Regions from separate parts of the Phaeospirillum tilakii genome, predicted to be linked through region 1. Evidence: predicted binding sites of a transcription regulator. Region 1 holds the regulator's gene; the other holds the start of a gene.
The links. The regulator LexA, encoded in region 1, represses DNA repair genes until DNA is damaged. The targets are predictions, from matches to a motif close to ATGTTCTANTTTGGTTC.

Region 1 (5,571 bases):
CCCCCTTTGTTTTTGTCGGAAGGGGGGGGGCATCGGCTCCGGCCGTGGCTGTTGCTTTCGGCCGGGCGGTTGCCTTATGAGTGGGGCCGTCCCCCGCCGCGTTGCGCCGTCACGTCGCCGCCCCCGTCCGGCGGGGCGCTTTTTCCCTTGCCGATCAGGTGTTTTGCCCCATGACTCCCGCCGCCCGTCTCCAGGCCGCCATCGAGGTCCTGTCCGCGATCGAGAAATCGGCCCGGCCGGCCGATTCCGCCGCCGCCGCCTATTTCCGCGAACGCCGCTACATCGGCGCCAAGGACCGCCGCGCCATCGCCGAGCGGGTGTGGCGGGTGCTGCGCGCTCAGGCCCGGCTCGATTGGTGGATCGCCCGCTGCGAGGCCGAGGGCGGCAGCCGGGCCCGGGTGCTGGCCGATCTCGCCTTCCAGGGCGAGCCGGTGACGCCGGATCTGTTCCGGGGGCCGCATTCCGCCTGGCCGCCCGAGCCGGACGAAACCCGGATGATCGAGTGGCTGCGCGAGACCCGTTCGCTGTTCCATCACGAGATGCCGCCCGAGGTGCGGGGCGAATATCCGGCCTGGATCGCGCCGCGTCTCGCCGCTTTGTTCGGCGACCGGCTCGCCGAGGAGATGGGGGCGATGCGCGACGAGGCCCCGCTCGACCTGCGGGTCAACCGGCTGAAGGCGACGCGCGAGCAGGCGATCGCCGCGCTGGCGGCCGAGGGGATCCAGGCCACCCCCACCGCTCTGTCGCCGCTCGGGCTGCGGCTGGCCTCGCGGGTGGCGCTGGTCCAGGTCCAGGCGTGGCGCGACGGGCTGGTCGAGGTGCAGGACGAGGGCTCGCAGCTGGTGGCGCTGCTGGTCGGGGCGCGGCCGGGGATGGCGGTGGTCGATTATTGCGCCGGGGCCGGCGGCAAGACCCTGGCCCTGGCCGCCGAGATGGCCAACAAGGGCCGGCTGGTGGCCTGCGACGTCGCCGAATGGCGGGTCGATCGCGCCGGCGACCGTCTGCGCCGCGCCGGGGTCCACAATGTCACCCGCCGGGTGATCGGCGGCGAATCCGACAAATGGATCAAACGCTCGGCCGGCTCGTTCGACCGGGTGCTGGTCGATGCCCCCTGCACCGGCACCGGCACCTGGCGCCGCAATCCCGACGCCAAATGGCAACTGGGCGAGGCCGATCTGCTCGAACTGGTCGGCCGGCAGCAGGCGATCCTCGCCAGCGCCGCCCGGCTGGTCCGTCCCGGCGGCCGGTTGATCCATGCCACCTGCTCGGTGATGACCGAGGAGAACGAAGGGCAGGTCGCGACCTTCCTCGCCGCCCATCCCGATTTCCGCATCGTGCCGGTGGCCCAGGCCTGGGCCGAAACCCTCGGCACGCCCTGTCCGGTCGAGGGGGACGGATTGCGCCTGACCCCGCTGCGTCACCAGACCGACGGGTTTTTCGCCCAGGTGCTGGAACGGCTGCCGGCCTGAGGCGGGCTCCCGCCACACTGCGATGTTACGCGGGCTCCCGCCCGCGGGCCCGGCCGGGGCGATGCCCCGGACCCCCTTCTTTTTTGGTTCATCATGGAGGAGCGGGGCGCTCTTCTCCGTCAGGCGCGGACTTGATCCGCGCATCCAGGGGCGCGGTTTGGCTTGACATGGGGATGGCGGGTCAAGCCCGCCTATGACGCGTCCTGGATGTCCTCGTCGGCCAGCGGCTCGGGCTCGTCGCCCTCGTTGACGTCGATCGGCACGCCCGGCTGGACCTTGGCGCTGCGGATCGCCAGGGCGCTTTTGACGTGGCTGATGTTGGGGGCGGCGGTCAGGCGGGTGGTGAGGAAGCGTTGGTAATCGTCCCAGTCGCGCGCCACCACCTTCAGCAGGAAGTCGGTCTCGCCGGCCAGCATGTGGCATTCGCGCACTTCCGGCCAGGAATTGGTCAGATCCTCGAACGCCTTGAGGTCGGCCTCGGCCTGGCTGCTCAGCCCGACCTGGGCGAACACCGTCACGGTGTAGCCGAGCGCCGTCGGATCGATGTCGGCATGGTAGCCGCGAATGTAGCCGGTCTCCTCCAGCGCCCGCACCCGCCGCAGGCAGGGGGGGGCCGAGATCCCCGACCGTCGCGCCAACTCGACATTGGTCATCCGGCCGTCGGCCTGGAGATCGGCGAGAATACGGCGATCGATCCGGTCGAGCTTGACCCGCTGCATCAAAAAACTCCGCAAGCTTCGAAAGTGCGCGAAATTATATTACGGAGTCCCGTCCCAGCAAGCCCTTACCTTTCCTCCGGTCATGTTTTCCGCAGAAAACCGGGATTGCCTAAGGAATGAGCACAACCTGATCGGCCGACCAACGGCGCGCCAGTGGGCTGGCGAGGCGGCGCCATTCCTCGAAGCGGCGGCGGGCGTCGGCCTCGGCGGCGCGGCGGCTGGTCCGGCCGAGATAGGTGACACACATCGCCGCCGGTTCTTCCGTCGCCGGCCGGCCGTCGACGGTGAAGCCGAAGCGCAGGGGGCGAGGGGCGGCCATGGTCAGTAGGACCGCAGCAGGCCGACCAGCCGGCCCTGGACCTTGACCCGGTCGGGAGGAAAGATCCGGGTCTCGTATTTCTTGTTGGCCGGCTCCAGCGCGATCGAGCCGCCCTTGCGCCGCAGCCGTTTCAGCGTCACCTCGCTGTCGTCGATCAGGGCGACGACGATGGTGCCGGCCTCGGCCAGATCGCAGCTGCGCACCACCACCACGTCGCCGTCGAGGATGCCGGCGTCGATCATCGAATCGCCCTCGACCGTCAGGGCGTAATGGTTGCCGCTGCCGAGCAGGGCGGCCGGCACGTCGATGCTGGTCGAATGGTCGCGCAGCGCCTCGATCGGGGTGCCGGCGGCGATCTTGCCGTACAGCGGCAGCGCCACCGCGTCGGCCGGGCCGGCGATCGGCGCCCCGGTCAGCACCTGGGAGAAGCTGCCCTTGATCACCGTCGGCGAGAACGGCCGGGCCGGGGCGGGCGGCGGGGCGCTGTCGGCCCGGTTGTCGGGCAGGCGCAGCACCTCCAGCGCCCGGGCGCGGTGGGCGAGGCGGCGGATGAAGCCGCGTTCCTCCAGCCCGGTGATCAGGCGGTGAATCCCCGATTTCGACTTGAGGTCGAGCGCGTCCTTCATCTCGTCGAAGGATGGCGACACCCCGGTGGCGCGCAGTCGCTGATCGATGAACATCAGCAACTCGTACTGTTTGCGGGTCAGCATGCCGGGCATCCTTTCAGGGCGGAGCCATCAGGAACAAAGCCTAAACAACCTCGCTTTGTTCTACCCATGTTCCACCCTGCCGTCAAGCGTTCCGCCGCAGAGAGGATGCGGGTTCCGCCCAGGCTGACAGGCGTGTCCATGCCCGACCCCCAAAGGGATCCAAGGGCCTTGCGGCCCTTGGCGGGGGCGGGCGGAGCCCGCGTCAGTCCCCCTGATACAGCCGATAGCGCGCCAGCCAGTGGGCGTAGGGCGCTGGCAGCACCCAGGACGGCCGTTCGACCCCCAGCGCCTGGGCGAGGCGGTAGGGGTAATGCGGATCGGCCAGCATGGCGCGGCCGATCATCACCAGATCGAGCTGGCCCTGGGCCACCACCCGTTCGGCGATCGCGGGGGATTCGAGCCCCCAGGCCGAGGCGACCGGCAGACCGGTTTCGGCCCGCACCCGGCCGGCGATCGGGGCGAGGAAGCCCGGCGCCCACGGGATCGAGGCCTCCGGGGTGGAAAAGCCGACGCTGACGCTGAGCAGGTCGAGGCCGCGCTGGCGGAAGCCCTGGGCCAGGGTGATCGACTCGGCCAGGGTCTGTTCGTCGCGGCCGTCATATTCGATCACCCCGAAGCGGGCGGTCAGCGGCAGCGAATCGGGCCAGACCGCCCGCACCGCCTCCAGCGTCTCGAACAGGAAGCGCGAGCGCCCGGCGAGGTCGCCGCCATAGCCGTCGGTGCGATGGTTGGAATGGGGCGAGAAGAAGCTCTGGCCGAGATAGCCGTGGGCGAAATGCAGTTCGAGCCACTCGAACCCGGCCGCGAGGGCGCGGCGGGCGGCGGCGACGAAATCGGCCCGCACCCGGGCGATGTCGGCGAGATCCATCGCGCGCGGCACCCGGGGCAGGTTGGCGCCGAACGCCACCGCCGAGGGGGCGAGGATCGGCCAGGCGCGCGGATCGTCGGCGGGGAGGTGGTCGTCGCCTTCCCATGGCCGGTTGGCGCTGGCCTTGCGGCCGGCATGGCCGATCTGGATTCCCGGCACCGCGCCGGCCGCCTTGATCTGGGCGGCGATGCGGGCCAGCCCCTCGGCCTGGGCGTCGTTCCACAGGCCGAGGCAGGCCGGGCTGATCCGTCCCTCGGGCGCCACTGCGGTGGCCTCGACGATCACCAGTCCGGCGCCGCCGCGGGCGAGCCCGGCGTAATGGGCCCAGTGCCAGTCATTGCTGAGACCGTCGGTCGCGCTGTACTGGCACATCGGCGGCACCGCGACGCGATTGCGCAGGGTGACGCTCTTCAGGGTGAAGGGGGAAAACAAGGCCGACATGCGGTTCCTCCTGGGCTGGGGACCGGCTGCCGGCGGGGGGCTGGCGCCGTCCCGGTCGCGGATCGCGGCGGACGGCGCCGCCAGGGTCAGCCGGCGCAGGCGCCGGCCAGCAGCACCCGCAGCGCCTCCTCGACGTCGGTGCGCCGCATCAGCGACTCGCCGATCAGGAAGCGCCGCACCCCGACATCGGCCATCCGCTTGAGGTCGGCCGGGCTTTCCAGCCCGCTTTCCGAGATGGCGACCCGGTCGGGCGGCAGCAGCGGCACCAGCCGCTCGGTGGTGGCGATGTCGGTGCGCATCACCTTGAGGTCGCGGTTGTTGATGCCGATCAGCGGCGAGCGCAGCTTCAGCGCCCGTTCCAGTTCTGCCTCGTCATGCACCTCGAGGATCACGTCCATGCCGTAGCCGAGCGCGACCGATTCCATCTGGGCCAGATCCTCGTCGCTGAGGGCGGCGACGATCAGCAGCACGCAATCGGCGCCGAGCGCCCGGGCCTCGACCACCTGATAGGGATCGACCAGGAAATCCTTGCGCAGCACCGGCAGGTCGCAGGCCGAGCGGGCGGCGCCGAGATCGGCGTCGCTGCCCTGGAAGAAGCGGGTGTCGGTCAGCACCGACAGGCAGGCGGCGCCGCCGCGCTGATAGGCGCGGGCGATCTGGGCCGGCTGGAAATTGGGGCGGATCACCCCGGCCGAGGGCGAGGCCTTCTTGATCTCGGCGATCACGCCGAAGCCGCCCGCCGCGACCTTGTCGGTCAGGGACTGGGCGAAGCCGCGCGGCGGCGCCTGGTCCTGGGCCCGGTTCAGCAATTCCTGAATCGGACGGTGGGCCTTGTGTTCGGCGACCAGCTTGCGCTTTTCCCCGCAGATCCGGTCGAGAATGGTGGGCAATGCGGACATGGTGTCAGGAGATCCGGTTGGTGATCGCGATCAGGCGATTGAGGGAGGCGGCGGCGGCGCCGCTGTCGATGGAATGCTCGGCCAGCCGGGCGGCGGCGGCGAGATCCCCGGCCCGGCCCGCCACCACCAGCGCGGCGGCGGCGTTG
Region 2 (5,571 bases), on a different contig from region 1:
GCCGGCGACCTCGCCGACATGGTGGCCGAGGCGCTCAACCCCGGCAACGATGCCGCCGCCGCCGCCTTCCTCGAATCCTGGGCGCCGCTGGCCGGCCAGACCGGCCGGTTCCACACCGCGCTCGGCGCCCGCTACGAATCGCTCGGCCGGGTCCAGGAGGCGTTCACCGCGTTCGAGACCGCGCTGCAACTGGCCGAGGGCGACCCGGCCTGGGTGCAGATCGCGACGCGGGCGCTGGGCGGGCTGACCCGGCTGTCGCTGGCGCTGGGCGATTTCGCCACCGCGCGCGACTTCGCCACCGCCGGCGTCAAGCTGTCGCCGGACGATGCCGAACTGCGCCTCGCCCTCGATTTCCTCGCCACCGAATTGCCGGCGCAAGGTTAGGCGCCGCAGCCTTTCGGTTGCCGGGCTTTGTCTTTTGCGCAACTTTTTTATAAAAGAGTGGAGCGGTGGCTCAGGGCCATCTGCGGCGGCACCCTGAGGGCACGGCGATGTATAAACTGTCCGTAGAGGTCGGCGGCGACTGGGTTGAGCATTCCCACGACCCCGTGTTTAAGACACAGGGAGCCGACAACGAAGAAAAGCGGTTAGTTGCGGGCGTGCCGAAAGGCGATAGCTCGGTCTTCCGCGCTCTTGTCAACCAATTAACTCCTCCGTACCTCTTCCTTTACGTCTTGCACACCCCCCGTGGCGAAGGAGAGCCCGGGCGCTACCAGAGCCCCGCGCTTGAACGCGATGAGTTCAATGCATTCTTGGATCGTTATTCGTCGTTTTGGTCTGGAGATGGGCGACACGATGTTTGGGCGCACTCTCCCAGCGAAAATGCCACGGTGGTATGGGATCGCCATAACCTGATATTTGCCTATGGCCCCCTTGAACGGTTTGCATCTGCGTTGCGCAGCATGGGATTCGAGGCGGGTAATCTGAATTCCTCTTTCCCCCACCAACATCATTATCGGCAGGAATTTGATGGTGATGCTGCCGCCATTCTCTCGGCCATGAATTGGTCGAGATCCCCCCTGCACCCCTCCGATGAACAATGGACGGAGGGCTGAACATCTGAAGACTTGTCGTGGCATGAGTGGAATTTATCGATTGCCGTTTACTTGCGGTTTTATTTCCGTTTTTTGCGGGATGCGCAAGAGCAACTGCACCTCATCCTCTGGTGGGCGATGCCCCCCGGACCTTCTTTGTTTTTTAAGCCATAAATCGCCGACAGACGGCAATCTTCAATTTATGGACAAGGACGCCAGGAAGGCCCTCAAGACTGTTCCATGAAGAATTCTGGCGCACCTATTTCAAAATTTATTGGGGAGGCAAGCATGCGTTTCCCGGTATCCGTAAAAGGAGTTTTGTTTTCCGAGAGCAAGGTTGTGCTCCTCGAAAATGAACGGAGCGAATGGGAACTGCCTGGAGGAAAGCTCGATACCGGAGAGGCCCCGTCTCAGTGCGTTCGAAACCGCGCTGCAACGGGCCGAGGGCGACCCGGCCTGGGTGCAGATCGCGACGCGGGCGCTGGGCGGGCTGACCCGGCTGTCGCTGGCCCTCTGCGATTTCCCCACCGAATTGCCGGCGCAAGGCTGACAGTGAGGCTCTCGCCGGGCATGGCGCGTATGACCTGAGAAAAACAGGGGGGTTCGGGGATCCCCCCGAGCGGGTGTGGGCGGCAGCCCACTTGGCGCCCGCCAAACCGGGCCGTCACGCCGCCTTGCGCGAGACCTCTTCGCCCCATTCGCTGACCAGCTTGGCCTGCAAACTGCGCAGATTGGTGATGCGGTTGCGATTGTGGTTGGCGAGATAGGTCGCCACCAGCGGCGGCAGCAGGGTGTAGATCCCCCAGCCGAGGAACGCGCAGCCATAGACGGTCAGCAGCATCATCGGATCGGTGATCATGCGGAAGGCTTCGTCGAGGGTGTGGACCCCGAACCACAGCGAGAACAGGTAGGGGAACAGCCCGGCGAGATTGAGCCCGCCGACGCAGAGATAGGCGTAGCGGTGCGGCCCCTTTTCCGCCACCCAGGAAACCAGGGTCGGCAGCATGGTGAAGAACACCAGCACCACCGTCGGCAGCGAGAACGGCACCAGCGCCGCCAGCAGGATCAGGGCGACCGACTTGTTGATGCCGGCGCTCTTGGGTGCCTTCTTGGCGGCGGCGGCGGCCTTGGCCTGCGCCACGGCGGATGTCTTTGCTTTGGCCATGTCGGAAACGATGGCATCGCCGCGCGGCAAAGGCAATCGGCGAACACGCCCGGCCGCACTTTTCCCGGGCATGCCGCTCGCGGCAAGGCTCAGCCCTCGGCCGCCGCCCCCCCGCGCAGGGCCTCGACCCCGATCCGCACCATCGCGGCGATGGTCAGGTCGAACTGGGCCCAGTCGGTGGTCTGGCGGGTCACCCGGTGCAGCAGGGCGCAGGTGACCGCGCCGTGCAGCCCGGCGACGATGTCGATCTCGGCGGCGCCGATCGGCCCCTCGGCCCGGCCGGATTCGGCCCGCGCCTCGGCGCAGACCGGCAGGAACAGCAGGTCGTGCAGCCGGCGCAGCCGCTCGATCGCCAGCCGCTCGTCGCGCAGGGCGGCGAACAGGAACAGGCGGATGCCGTCATTGCTGGCGCGGGCGCGGGCGTAGAGGCGGTAGATCTCGATCAGCCGCTCCTCGAGCGGACGGGCGCGGTCGCGCAGGATCAGAGTCCAGACATGATCCCATTCGCTGGCGACGATGTCGCGGCAGACCCGGGCGATCAGCGCATCCTTGTCGGGAAAATAGCGGTAGAGCAGCGGCTGGGTGACGCCGAGCCGCTGCGCCAGCACCCGGGTCTGGCCTTCGAACCCGACCTCGGCGAAGAACCGCGCCGCCTCGGCGACGATCAGCCGCTCGCGCTCGCCGCGCGGCAGGCGCGACCGCTCCCGCTTAGCTTTTTTCCCGCCATGCGCGTCCCCGCCTGGAACTATCGCTTCTTTTTCGGTCGATCCGTCCATGCCGCCAGTTTCTTTCCCAACCATTCCTTCCCGTCATGATCGCAGCGACACCCGACGCCGTCAACCCCGCCCCCTTGGGACAACACGAGAACATTTGTCGTTGAAGCGGAGAACGAATGGTGTACGATGAACAGCGGTTGCACCTGCCCCCGGATCGGGTTAGAGGAGGAGGAGGCCATGTCGCAGGCTGCGTTGCGTCTCGTGGACAAGGATACGATGGACAGACAGAAGGCGCTGGAAGCGGCAGTCACCCAGATCGAACGGGCGTTCGGCAAGGGCTCGATCATGCGGCTCGGCCAGAAGGATCAGGTGGTGGAGACCGAAGTGGTCTCGACCGGCTCGCTCGGCCTCGACATCGCGCTGGGCATCGGCGGCCTGCCGCGCGGCCGGATCATCGAGATCTACGGCCCGGAAAGCTCGGGCAAGACCACCCTGGCGCTGCATGTGATCGCCGAGGCGCAGAAACGCGGCGGCACCTGCGCCTTCGTCGATGCCGAACACGCGCTCGACCCCTCCTACGCCCGCCGCCTCGGCGTCAATCTCGACGACCTGCTGATCAGCCAGCCCGATGCCGGCGAGCAGGCGCTGGAGATCGCCGACACCCTGGTGCGCTCCGGCGCGGTCGACGTGCTGGTGGTCGATTCGGTCGCCGCCCTGGTGCCGCGCGCCGAACTCGAGGGCGAGATGGGCGATTCCCATGTCGGCCTGCATGCCCGGCTGATGAGCCAGGCACTGCGCAAGCTGACCGGCTCGGTGTCGCGCTCGAAGACCATCGTGATCTTCATCAACCAGATCCGGATGAAGATCGGGGTGATGTTCGGCAACCCGGAAACCACCACCGGCGGCAACGCGCTGAAGTTCTACGCCTCGATCCGGCTCGACATCCGCCGCATCGGCGCGATCAAGGACCGCGACGAGGTGGTCGGCAACCAGACCCGGGTCAAGGTGGTCAAGAACAAGCTCGCCCCGCCGTTCAAGGTGGTCGAATTCGACATCATGTACGGCGAGGGGGTGTCGAAGACCGGCGAACTGATCGATTTCGGCATCAAGGCCGGGGTGATCGAGAAGTCGGGGGCGTGGTTCTCCTACAATTCGACCCGGATCGGCCAGGGCCGCGAGAACGCCAAGGCGTGGCTGCGCGACCATGCCGACGCCGCCGCCGAGATCGAGGGGGCGATCCGCCAGAACGCCGGGCTGCTGTCCGAGGTGCTGGCCGCCGGCCCGGGCGATCTCGACGGCAACCCGACCGAAGAGTAAGGATGCCGGATTTCAGCCTGGAAACCGCGCTGGGCGGCTGCGTCATCGGCCTCGACGAGGTCGGGCGCGGCCCGCTCGCCGGCCCGGTGATCGCCGCCGCCGCGTGGCTCGACCCCGCCCGCGCCTATCCCGGCCTCGACGATTCCAAGCGCCTGACCGCGCGGCGGCGCCAGATCCTCGCCGCCGACCTCGCCGACACCGCCCTGGTCACGCTCGGCCGCGCCGAGGTCGAGGAGATCGACCGCCTCAACATCCTCCAGGCCACCTTCCTGGCGATGCGCCGCGCCTGCGACGCCCTGGCCGCACGGCTGGGCCGGCCGATCGACCATGCCCTGATCGACGGGCCGCACGCCCCGGCCCTGCCCTGCCCGGCCCATCCGGTGGTCGGCGGCGACGGACGCTCGCTGTCGATCGCCGCCGCCTCGATCGTCGCCAAGGTCCACCGCGACGCGCTGATGGCGGATCTGGCGCGCGACTTCCCCGGCTATGGCTGGGAACGCAATGCCGGCTACGGCACCGCCGCCCATCTCGACGCCTTGGCCCGCCTCGGCGTTACCCCCCACCACCGCCGCTCCTTCGCCCCGGTCGCCCGCGCCCTCGGCCGGTAAGTCGCGCGGGCTCCGCCCGCCCCCGCCAAGGGCCGCAAGGCCCTTGGAACCCATTGATGGTCGGGCGTGGAGCGGCCTTCCCGCTTGGGCGCGGGCGTTGGCCGCGCGAAGGGCAAGGAAAGGGTTCCAAGGGCCTTCGGCCCTTGGCGGGTGCGGGCGGAGCCCGCGAATTCTTGGGGCCTCGCCCCGGTCAGCGCCGGGCCTGCCGCAGCAGGGTCGCCACCGCCGCCTCGCCGGCCGGGCTGACCACCGCCGGAACGGACGGGCGGGCCGGTTCCAGCGGCGGCGGGGCGCAGCCGGGGGTTTCGCTTTCGACCATCGCCGCCAGCACCCGCGCCGCGACCCGGTCGGCCAGATCGGGGCGGGTGGCGTCGAGATCGGCGAGGTCGATCCACACCAGCCGATGGCGCCCCAGCCGGGCGGCGAGCCGGGCCAGGATGACGCGATCAAGCGCGGCCACCGCCGCGCCCTGGCCGGGAACGGGCGGGATCAGGCCATTGAGATAGACCGTCTCGACCTCGCGCGGCAGGGCGTCGAGGGTGGCGGCCAGGGTGTCGATCTGGCTGAAATCGGCGGGATCGCGGCCGCCGGGACGGCCGAACAGCCAGGAGCCGTCGCCGCCGGCCGGGGCATTGCCGTCGCCGGGATCGACCAGCAGCCGGCGCGGCCGCCGCTCGGCGATCCAGCCGAGCTGGGTCATCGCGTCGCGGCCGGGGCGGTTGAGCGGATTG

Region 2: the regulator LexA is predicted to act here: its motif matches at 3,053-3,069, upstream of recA (recombinase RecA).

What each region holds. Positions count from the first base shown of each region.
Region 1 covers NZ_JBHUIY010000025.1:30,604-36,174, forward strand. Annotated here, with positions in the region: gene ACFSNB_RS12630 (RsmB/NOP family class I SAM-dependent RNA methyltransferase) at 171-1,469, shown strand; gene ACFSNB_RS12635 (Lrp/AsnC family transcriptional regulator) at 1,661-2,188, opposite strand; gene ACFSNB_RS12640 (hypothetical protein) at 2,298-2,507, opposite strand; gene lexA (transcriptional repressor LexA) at 2,510-3,217, opposite strand; gene ACFSNB_RS12650 (NADH:flavin oxidoreductase/NADH oxidase) at 3,420-4,526, opposite strand; gene trpC (indole-3-glycerol phosphate synthase TrpC) at 4,613-5,425, opposite strand; gene trpD (anthranilate phosphoribosyltransferase) at 5,430-5,571, opposite strand, start outside.
Region 2 covers NZ_JBHUIY010000042.1:18,855-24,425, forward strand. Annotated here, with positions in the region: gene ACFSNB_RS16050 (glycosyltransferase) at 1-384, shown strand, start outside; gene ACFSNB_RS16055 (hypothetical protein) at 450-1,055, shown strand; gene ACFSNB_RS16060 (hypothetical protein) at 1,387-1,584, shown strand; gene ACFSNB_RS16065 (acyl-CoA synthetase) at 1,699-2,175, opposite strand; gene ACFSNB_RS16070 (TetR/AcrR family transcriptional regulator) at 2,289-2,975, opposite strand; gene recA (recombinase RecA) at 3,153-4,232, shown strand; gene ACFSNB_RS16080 (ribonuclease HII) at 4,235-4,840, shown strand; gene ACFSNB_RS16085 (hypothetical protein) at 5,031-5,571, opposite strand, start outside.